Regions from separate parts of the Streptomyces sp. NPDC101227 genome, predicted to be linked through region 2. Evidence: riboswitches for the same ligand, from Rfam matches in the RefSeq annotation. Region 2 holds a riboswitch; the other holds the start of a gene.
What was found. A riboswitch is a leader RNA that binds a small molecule or an ion and turns the genes downstream of it on or off. The one in region 2 is predicted to bind S-adenosylmethionine.

Region 1 (4,411 bases), on a different contig from region 2:
CCTTGCGCAGGACCGCACTCCGCGGACCCGGGTCAGACCTCACCCCACGAAAGGCCCGTGGGGTGTGCGCCGGAACGCGTCGACCGCCGCTGAATGTATCCGCACCAATGCCCAGCGCAACAGGTCAATCGGACGAGAATTCCGGCGCCGAAGAATCGGTAATTATGCGGTGAAGTCGCGTTACGCCGGGGCAAGTCGGGCCGGGCATAGCTCACGTATCCGACAAATGCTGCACACACTTCGGGCACAACTCATCGCGATCACATATGCGTTGGGCACGCGCGCGGAGTTGTACGAGGGTCGTACGCGGGTTGTACGAGGGCCCGCACGAAGAAGATCGCCCCCATGCTATCGCCTTTCGCGACATGGAATTGCCCCATCCGCTTTTAGGCGGATGGGGCAATTCTCGCCACTCAGGCCGAGAGATGGCGCAAATCAGTTCCCGGCGCGAACGGGGTCAGCAGCCTCCGGCCACCGCCGGAATGATGGAGACGCCCGCGCCGTCCGGCGTCGGCGTCTCCAGGCCCTGCTCGAAGCGGACGTCGTCGTCGTTGACGTAGACGTTCACGAACCGGCGCAGCTTGCCCGCGTCGTCCAGCACTCGGGCCGCGATGCCGGTGTGGTTCTTCTCCAGGTCGGCGATCACCTCGGAGAGGGTCGCGCCCTCCGCGACGACCTCGGCCTCGCCGCCGGTGTACGTGCGGAGGATGGTGGGGATGCGGACCTTGACGCTCATGGGTTCTGCCTTCCAGCGACTGCGGGGTACGAGTTCAGGGGTGAGGGGCCGGGGCTCAGCCGGACAGGCCGGCCGCGCGGAACGCGTCCAGGCTCGGCCGGATGGTGGCCGTGGGCCCGGCGGCGACGGCGTCAAGCGTCTTGAGGCCGTCACCGGTGTTGAGGATGACGGTGGTCAGGGCCGGGTCGAGCAGACCGTCCTCGATCAGCTTCTTGGTGACGCCGACGGTCACGCCGCCCGCGGTCTCCGCGAAGATCCCTTCCGTCTGCGCCAGCAGCCTGATCGCGTCCACGACCTGCTCGTCGTTGACATCCTCCACCGCGCCGCCCGTACGGCGCGCGATGTCGAGCACATACGGCCCGTCGGCCGGGTTGCCGATGGCCAGCGACTTGGCGATGGTGTTCGGCTTCTGGGGGCGTACGACGTCGTGCCCGGCCTTGAAGGCCGCCGACACCGGCGAGCAGCCCTCGGCCTGGGCGCCGAAGATCTTGTACGGCTTGTCCTCGACCAGGCCGAGGGCGATCAGCTCCTTGAGCCCCTTGTCGATCTTCGTGAGCTGGGAGCCGGAGGCGATCGGGATGACGATCTGGTCCGGGAGCTCCCAGCCCAGCTGCTCGCAGATCTCGTACGCCAGGGTCTTGGAACCCTCGCCGTAGTACGGGCGGAGGTTGACGTTCACAAAGCCCCAGCCCTCGCCGAGCGGGTCCCCGATGAGCTCCGAGCAGAAGCGGTTGACGTCGTCGTAATTGCCCTCGATGCCGACCAGGTCGCCGCCGTAGACCGCGGCCATGACGACCTTGCCGGCCTCCAGGTCGTGCGGGATGAACACGCAGGACTTGAAACCGGCGCGACGGGCGGCGGCGCCGACCGCACCCGCGAGGTTGCCGGTGGAGGAGCAGGAGAGGGTGGTGAAACCGAAGGCGCGGGCGGCCTCGACGGCGATCGCGACGACACGGTCCTTGAAGGAGTGCGTCGGGTTGCCGGAGTCGTCCTTGACGTACAGGCCGCCCGTGACGCCCAGCTCGGCGGCGAGGCGGTCGGCCTTGACGAGCTTGGTGAAGCCGGGGTTGAGGTTCGGCTTGTCGGCCACGTCGGCGGGGACGGGCAGCAGCGGGGCGTAGCGCCAGATGTTGTTCGGTCCGGCCTCGATCCGCTTCTTCAGGCCCTCAGGATCGCCGCTCGGCAGGTCGTACGCCACTTCGAGCGGCCCGAAACATTCCTGGCAGGCGAAGATGGGACCGAGATCGAAGCGCTGCCCGCACTCGCGGCAGGAGAGCGCGACGGCCGGGCCCAGAGCGATGGGGGTCCCCCCTGGACGGAGCTCGCCGGAGTCCTTGGGGGAGGGGGTGGTGGCGGTTTCGGTGACTTGCACAGCCATGGAGGCGAGGCCCTTTCTCCTCATCTTCCTCGCGGCGCATCTCGCCACGAGACGGATTTGGCACCTTCCCTAGCCGGGAGCCTCGCGCGCGCAGCAACTGCGGCGGAGACCGGCTGGAGGGTTGCCGGGGCTTCAACGGGCCGTATCCCTCTGCCCCTCTGGATGAGCGGTATGGCGCTGGGCCGAAACCCAGGCGTTTGTGGCGGTGACCCCGGCATGCGACGGTCATCCGCGTTGTTCAAGACTGTAACCGAAGGCACTGACAGTTGAGATAGTCGTCCGAACCGCGAGATGGATCACACAATGGATCACCAACGGGCCCCTGGCCCGGCGGCCACCGAGGAGTCGTAGACGTGCTGGAAGAGGTGGAGCGCTGGCTCAGCAGCCGCTCCTGGTCCGCGGCCGATCGCCCGCTCGGGCGGCTGCTGGAGGCCAAGCGCCAGACAGGCCGCACGGTCAGCGTAGTGCTGCCCGCGCTCGACGAGGAAGCCACCGTCGGGGCGATCGTCGCGGCGATCCGCGCGGACCTGATGACCGGCGCCGTCCCCCTGGTGGACGAGCTGGTGGTGCTGGACTCGGGCTCCACCGACCGTACGGCCGAGGTCGCGGCGGCGGCCGGGGCCAAGGTCGTCCACCGGGACAGCGTCCTGCCCCGCCTGCCCGCCGTCCCCGGCAAGGGCGAGGTCCTGTGGCGGTCCCTGCTGGCCACCACGGGCGACATCATCTGCTTCATCGACGCCGACCTGCGCGAATTCTCGTCGACCTTCGTCTCCGGGATCGTCGGCCCGCTGCTGACCGACGCCGACGTCCACTTCGTCAAGGCGATGTACGACCGCCCCTTGGAGACGGGCGGCGAGGGCTCCGGAGCGGGCCAGGGCGGCCGCGTCACGGAGCTGGTCGCCCGCCCCCTCCTCAACCTCCACTGGCCGCAGCTGGCCGGCTTCGTCCAGCCCCTGGGCGGCGAGTACGCGGCCCGCCGCTCCCTCCTGGAACGCCTGCCCTTCCCGGTCGGCTACGGCGTCGAGCTCGGCCTTCTGGTCGACGCCCTGCACACGGTCGGCCTGGACGCCCTCGCCCAGGTGGACGTCGGCGTACGCAAACACCGCCACCAGGACGGCCAGGCCCTCGGCCGGATGGCCGCCGCCATCTACCGCACCGCCCAGCTCCGTCTCACCCGCGGCCATCTGATCCGGCCCCGCCTCACCCAGTTCGAGCGGGGCGAGAACGGCTTCGTGGCGCGCACGACCGACGTGGACACCGAGGAGCGGCCCCCGATGGCCGAAATACCGGAGTACGCGGAGCGCCGGGCGGCCTGAAGCGCCGCGGGGCTGCCTCGGCTGAATTCCGTACGTTTGCGCGGATCGGTAGCTGGTTAATGTCGCGACATGGTCTCCGAGACGGTCTCCGAGCGCAGTGCGGTCCCACCAGGCGCCGACGTTCTCGTCGCGTCCAATCGCGGTCCGGTGTCGTACGCCGTCGGGGATGACGGCGCGCTGACCGCCAAGCGGGGCGGCGGGGGGCTGGTGTCGGGGCTGTCCGCGATCGGTCCGGACACCGATGCGGTGTGGGTGTGTGCGGCGCTCGGGGAGGGCGACCGGGAGGCCGTGCGGCGGACGGGCGGCGATCTGGATCCGGCGGACACGGGCGGGCAGCGGGTCCGGATGCTGGACATTCCGGCGGATGTGCATGCCGATGCCTATAACGGAATTGCCAATTCCGTGCTGTGGTTCGTCCACCACATGCTGTATCAGACGCCGCTGGAGCCGGTATTCGATACGGAATTCCGTGCGCAATGGGCGTCGTACGAGGCGTACAACGCCGCTTTCGCCCATGCGCTGGCCGAGGCCGCGGCGCCCGGGGCCGCCGTCCTCGTACAGGACTATCACCTGGCGCTGGTGCCCGGGATGCTCCGTGAACGCCGCCCTGACCTGCGGATCGCGCATTTCTCCCACACACCGTGGGCACCCGCGGAGTATTTCGCGATGCTGCCCGATGACATCCAGCAGAAGCTGGTGACGGGCATCCTCGGCGCGGACCGGGCGAATTTCCTGACCCAGCACTGGGCACGGGCCTTCATGGGCTGCTGCCAGTGGGCACTGGGGTCGGAATGCGACGCGTACTGGCCGCGCGACGAGGACCCGTATCTCTTCTCGACATGGCTCAAGCCGCGCAAGACCCATATCGGGGTGCACGGTCTCGGCGCCGACGCGGAGTTCCTGCGCGAGCGGGCGCACCGCCCCGATGTCGAGGAGCGTCTGACGGCACTGCGCGAGCAGATCGGCGGGACGGGCCGTAAG
Region 2 (4,411 bases):
AGATGTTCATCTTCGGCGGCGAGTTCCCCGGCCACGACATCATCGCGCGGTTCTACACCGTGCACGTGCTGCTGCTGCCCGGCATCATGCTCGGCCTGCTGGTGGCGCACCTGATCCTGGTCTTCTACCACAAGCACACGCAGTTCCCGGGTGCCGGCAAGACCAACAACAACGTCGTCGGCATGCCGCTGCTGCCGGTCTACATGGCCAAGGCCGGAGGCTTCTTCTTCCTGGTCTTCGGTGTGATCTCGGTGATCGCCGCGGTCGCCAGCATCAACCCCGTCTGGGCCATAGGGCCGTACCGGCCGGACCAGGTCTCCACTGGTGCGCAGCCGGACTGGTACATGGGCTTCGCCGAGGGCCTGGTGCGTGTCATGCCGGGCTGGGAGTGGAACTTCTGGGGCCACACCGTCAACTTCGGTGTGCTGATCCCGATCGTGATCTTCCCGCTGGTCCTGGTCGCCATCGCGGTCTACCCGTTCGTCGAGTCCTGGGTACGCGGCGACAAGCGCGAGCACCACATCCTGGACCGCCCGCGCAACGTCCCCACCCGCACCGGCTTCGGTGTGGCCTGGCTCGTCGCGTACTTCGTGATGCTGATCGGCGGCGGCAACGACCTGTGGGCGACGCACTTCCACCTGTCGCTCAACTCCCTCACCTGGTTCGTCCGGATCGGCTTCTTCGTCCTTCCGGTGCTGGCCTTCATCGCCACCAAGCGGATCTGCATGGGTCTGCAGCGGCGCGACAAGGACAAGGTGCTGCACGGCCGCGAGTCGGGCATCATCAAGCGCCTGCCGCACGGTGAGTTCATCGAGGTCCACGAGCCGCTCGGCCAGGAGCAGCTGCACGTGCTCACCCAGCACGAGCAGCCCGAGCCGCTCGAGCTCGGCCCGGAGGTCGACGAGAACGGCGTCCGCCGCAAGATCCCCCGGTCGCAGAAGCTGCGCGCCAAGCTCTCCAAGAGCTACTACGGCGAGGACAACGTCATCCCCAAGCCGACGATAGAGGAGTACAAGGAGATCACCAGCGGCCACGGCCACCACTGATCACCACAGCGCCGTGAGGCGCAGGTAGTACGCCACCCAGAGGGCCCCGTCCGAGCACCGGACGGGGCCCTCCGGCGTGTCCCGGGGGTCGATAGGGTGAGGTCACAAGCAGTGGACAGACCAGGAGCGTGGACCATGAACGTTGTGACCCCGGTTGGCGGCGACAGCGTGGCGGCCCACACCTGGCCGGGCATCCTCAACGCCCTGCTGGACGGCCGCGACCTCGCCGCCGACGACACCGCCTGGGTGATGGACAAGATCATGCGGGGCGAGGCCGGCGACGCCCAGATCGCCGGGTTCGCGGTCGCGCTGCGGGCCAAGGGCGAAACCGTCGCCGAGATCTCCGGACTCGTGCGCACCATGTACGCGCACGCCCGCCTGATCGAGGTTCCCGGCCCCAGCGTGGACATCGTCGGCACCGGCGGCGACGGCGCCAAGACCGTCAACATCTCCACGATGTCCTCGATCGTGGTGGCCGGCACCGGCGCCAAGGTCGTCAAGCACGGCAGCCGCGCCGCCTCCTCGGCCAGCGGCGCCTCCGACGTCCTGGAGAAGCTCGGCGTCAATCTGGACCTCACCCCCCGGCGGGTCACCGAGGTCGCCGAGGAAGCGGGCATCACCTTCTGCTTCGCGGTGAAGTTCCACCCCGCGCTGCGCCATGTCGCCAACGCCCGGGGCCAGCTCGGCATCCGTACGACCTTCAATGTGCTGGGCCCGCTGACCAACCCCGCCAAGGTCCGCGCCCAGGCGACCGGCGTCGCGGACGCCCGGATGGCGCCGATCATGGCCGGGGTGCTGGCCGAGCGCGGCTCGTCGGCGCTGGTGTTCCGCGGCGACGACGGCCTGGACGAGCTGACCACCACCGCCACCTCCCGGGTGTGGATCGTCCGGGACGGCGCGGTGCGCGAGGAGCCCTTCGACCCCCGGGACGTCGGCATCGACATCGTCCCGGTCGAGGCGCTGCGCGGCGCGGACGCCTCGTACAACGCCGATGTGGCCCGCCGGCTGCTCGACGGCGAGCGGGGCCCGGTGCGCGACGCGGTGCTGCTGAACGCCGCCGCGGCTCTGGTGGCCCTGGAGCCGTCCGACGAGCCCCTGGCGGAGCAGATCCGCGCCGGAATCGACAGGGCCGCCGCCGCCATCGACTCGGGGGAGGCCAAGCGGGTGCTGGAGCGCTGGGTGGCGGCCAGCAACAGATGAGCGGCCGGTGACCGTCGGTGTGACGCAAGGCCCTGTCCGTTATCCGGACCGGGCCTTGCGCCTTTTTGCGGCTGTGGCATGATTCTCGGCAGGTCACGAGTGACAGCGACATAGGCCCCGGCCCGCTGTCCGGCAACCCTCCGTCCGTGGCGGGGTGCCCCGGGTGATGACCAGGCCGCAGGCAGCGAGGTCTGCGGCAAGCGCGGATCCCTCGCCAGGGATCCTGGTCCTCGAGGGAGCCCCTTCCGTGATGAAGCGAATGCGATAGGGCCGTCGGCCCCTTTCCCGCACCCCTTTTCCTTTCCCACCGCGGCGCTGTGCCGTGCGCTGTGACGCACCCGCCCGCGGTGAATTCGCTTACCTCTCACGGGAGTTCGCCATGTCTGTTTCCGCCGTTGCCGCCGACCGTTCTGTTTGTGCCCCACTGCCGGTTCTGGGCAGGGATGTCACCGTGCCGCTCGTGACCGGCGGCGAGGTCGACTACGCCGCACTGGACTACGCCGCCAGCGCCCCGGCCCTGCAGCGGGTCTGGGACGACGTGGCCGCCTACGCCCCGTACTACGGCAGCGTGCACCGCGGCGCCGGATACCTCTCGCAGCTGTCCACCGACCTCTTCGAGAACAGCCGCAGGACCATCTCCGACTTCCTCGGCTGCCGCGCCGACGACCAGGTCGTCTTCACCCGCTCGACGACCGACTCCCTCAACCTCCTCGCCGCCGTACTCCCGCAGAACACCCGGGTGTTCGTCTTCGAGACCGAGCACCACGCCTCGCTGCTGCCGTGGGAACAGCGCGCGGACACCCCCGTGACGTACCTGAACGCGCCGCGGACGCCGCAACAGGCGGTGGACACCCTGGAGAAGGCGCTCGCCGAGCGCGAGCCCTACGGCCCCGCTCTGGTGTGCGTCACCGGCGCCTCGAACGTCACCGGTGAACTGTGGCCGGTGCGGGAACTGGCCGCCGCCGCGCACGCCCACGGCGCCCGGATCGTCCTCGACGCCGCGCAGCTGGCCCCGCACCACCCCGTCGACATCGCCGAGCTGAACGTCGACTGGGCCGCCTTCTCCGGGCACAAGCTGTACGCGCCGTTCGGCGCCGGCGTGCTGGCCGGCCGCGCCGACTGGCTGCAGGACGCGGAGCCGTACCTGGCGGGCGGCGGCGCCAGCCGCAAGGTCTCGCGGCGCACGGACGGCGGCGTGGACGTCGAATGGCACACCACCGCCGCCCGGCACGAGGCCGGTTCGCCGAACGTCATCGGCGCCTACTCCATCGCCTCCGCCTGCCAGGCGCTGACCGAGGCCGGTTTCGACGGACTGGTCGCCCGGGAGCAGTCACTGATCGCCCGCGTCCGGGCGGGCCTGGCCGAGGTCCCCGAGGTCAAGGTCCTCTCCCTCTTCGGCGACGACGCCCCGCGGGTGGGCGTCATCTCCTTCGTCGTCGAGGGCTGGAACAGCTCGCACTTCGCGGCCGCCCTCTCGGCCGAGTACGGCATCGGGGTGCGCGACGGCCTGTTCTGCGCGCACCCCCTCGTCCGCACCCTGCTGGGCAGCGACCCGCAGGACCCGGGCGAGTGCGGCGCCCCGGAGGCGGCCCCCGGCGAACGCTCCCTGAACGCCATCCGGGTCAGCTTCGGCGCGGGCACGCCCGACGAACACATCGACCGCTTCCTCCACGCCATCAAGGAACTAGTCGCGAACGGCGCCCGCTGGAACTACCACACGGAGGACGGCCGTTGCGTTCCCGCGCCGGCCGCGCGTAGCGCGGTGTAAATCCCCATGTTGTCGGCTGTCCCGCCGTGGGTGGTTTCTCGCCGTTGCTCCCCCACTGCCTTAAGGGCGTGGGAGGTGCCCCCAGCGGCGGGCGTGGTGTTGTCGGGTGCGGTGACGGCCCTACACGGCTCCGCCGCTACGGTCCGTCCCCTCCGGTGGGTGGGGGGAAGGAGGCCGATGGGGGCCCACGTTGGGTTGTCCCTTTCCCATGATGGGTCGACAGGGAGCGGCTGACCGTCTACGTACGCTCCCACTGGTTTTCTCCCACCCCAACGGGGAGGGGGCGGGCCGCAGGACGGAGTCCGGAGGTCCGGTCCCGCAGCCGAACAGCCCCGCGCAAGCGGCACCAGCCCGCCGCTGGGGGCACCTCCCACGCCCTTAAGGCAGTGGGGGAGCA

Region 1: it holds a riboswitch for S-adenosylmethionine, as region 2 does, so the genes downstream of both, thrC (threonine synthase) here and ACIRPT_RS40830 (aminotransferase class V-fold PLP-dependent enzyme) in region 2, are expected to answer to the same signal.

What each region holds. Positions count from the first base shown of each region.
Region 1 covers NZ_JBIWOD010000006.1:113,500-117,910, reverse strand. The annotation lists gene ACIRPT_RS15625 (MoaD/ThiS family protein) at 458-736, opposite strand; gene thrC (threonine synthase) at 792-2,114, opposite strand; SAM riboswitch class I at 2,132-2,283, opposite strand; gene ACIRPT_RS15615 (glucosyl-3-phosphoglycerate synthase) at 2,468-3,430, shown strand; gene ACIRPT_RS15610 (trehalose-6-phosphate synthase) at 3,500-4,411, shown strand, end outside.
Region 2 covers NZ_JBIWOD010000039.1:8,625-13,035, reverse strand. The annotation lists gene ACIRPT_RS40840 (cytochrome bc complex cytochrome b subunit) at 1-1,046, shown strand, start outside; gene trpD (anthranilate phosphoribosyltransferase) at 1,182-2,246, shown strand; SAM riboswitch class IV at 2,338-2,455, shown strand; gene ACIRPT_RS40830 (aminotransferase class V-fold PLP-dependent enzyme) at 2,626-4,014, shown strand.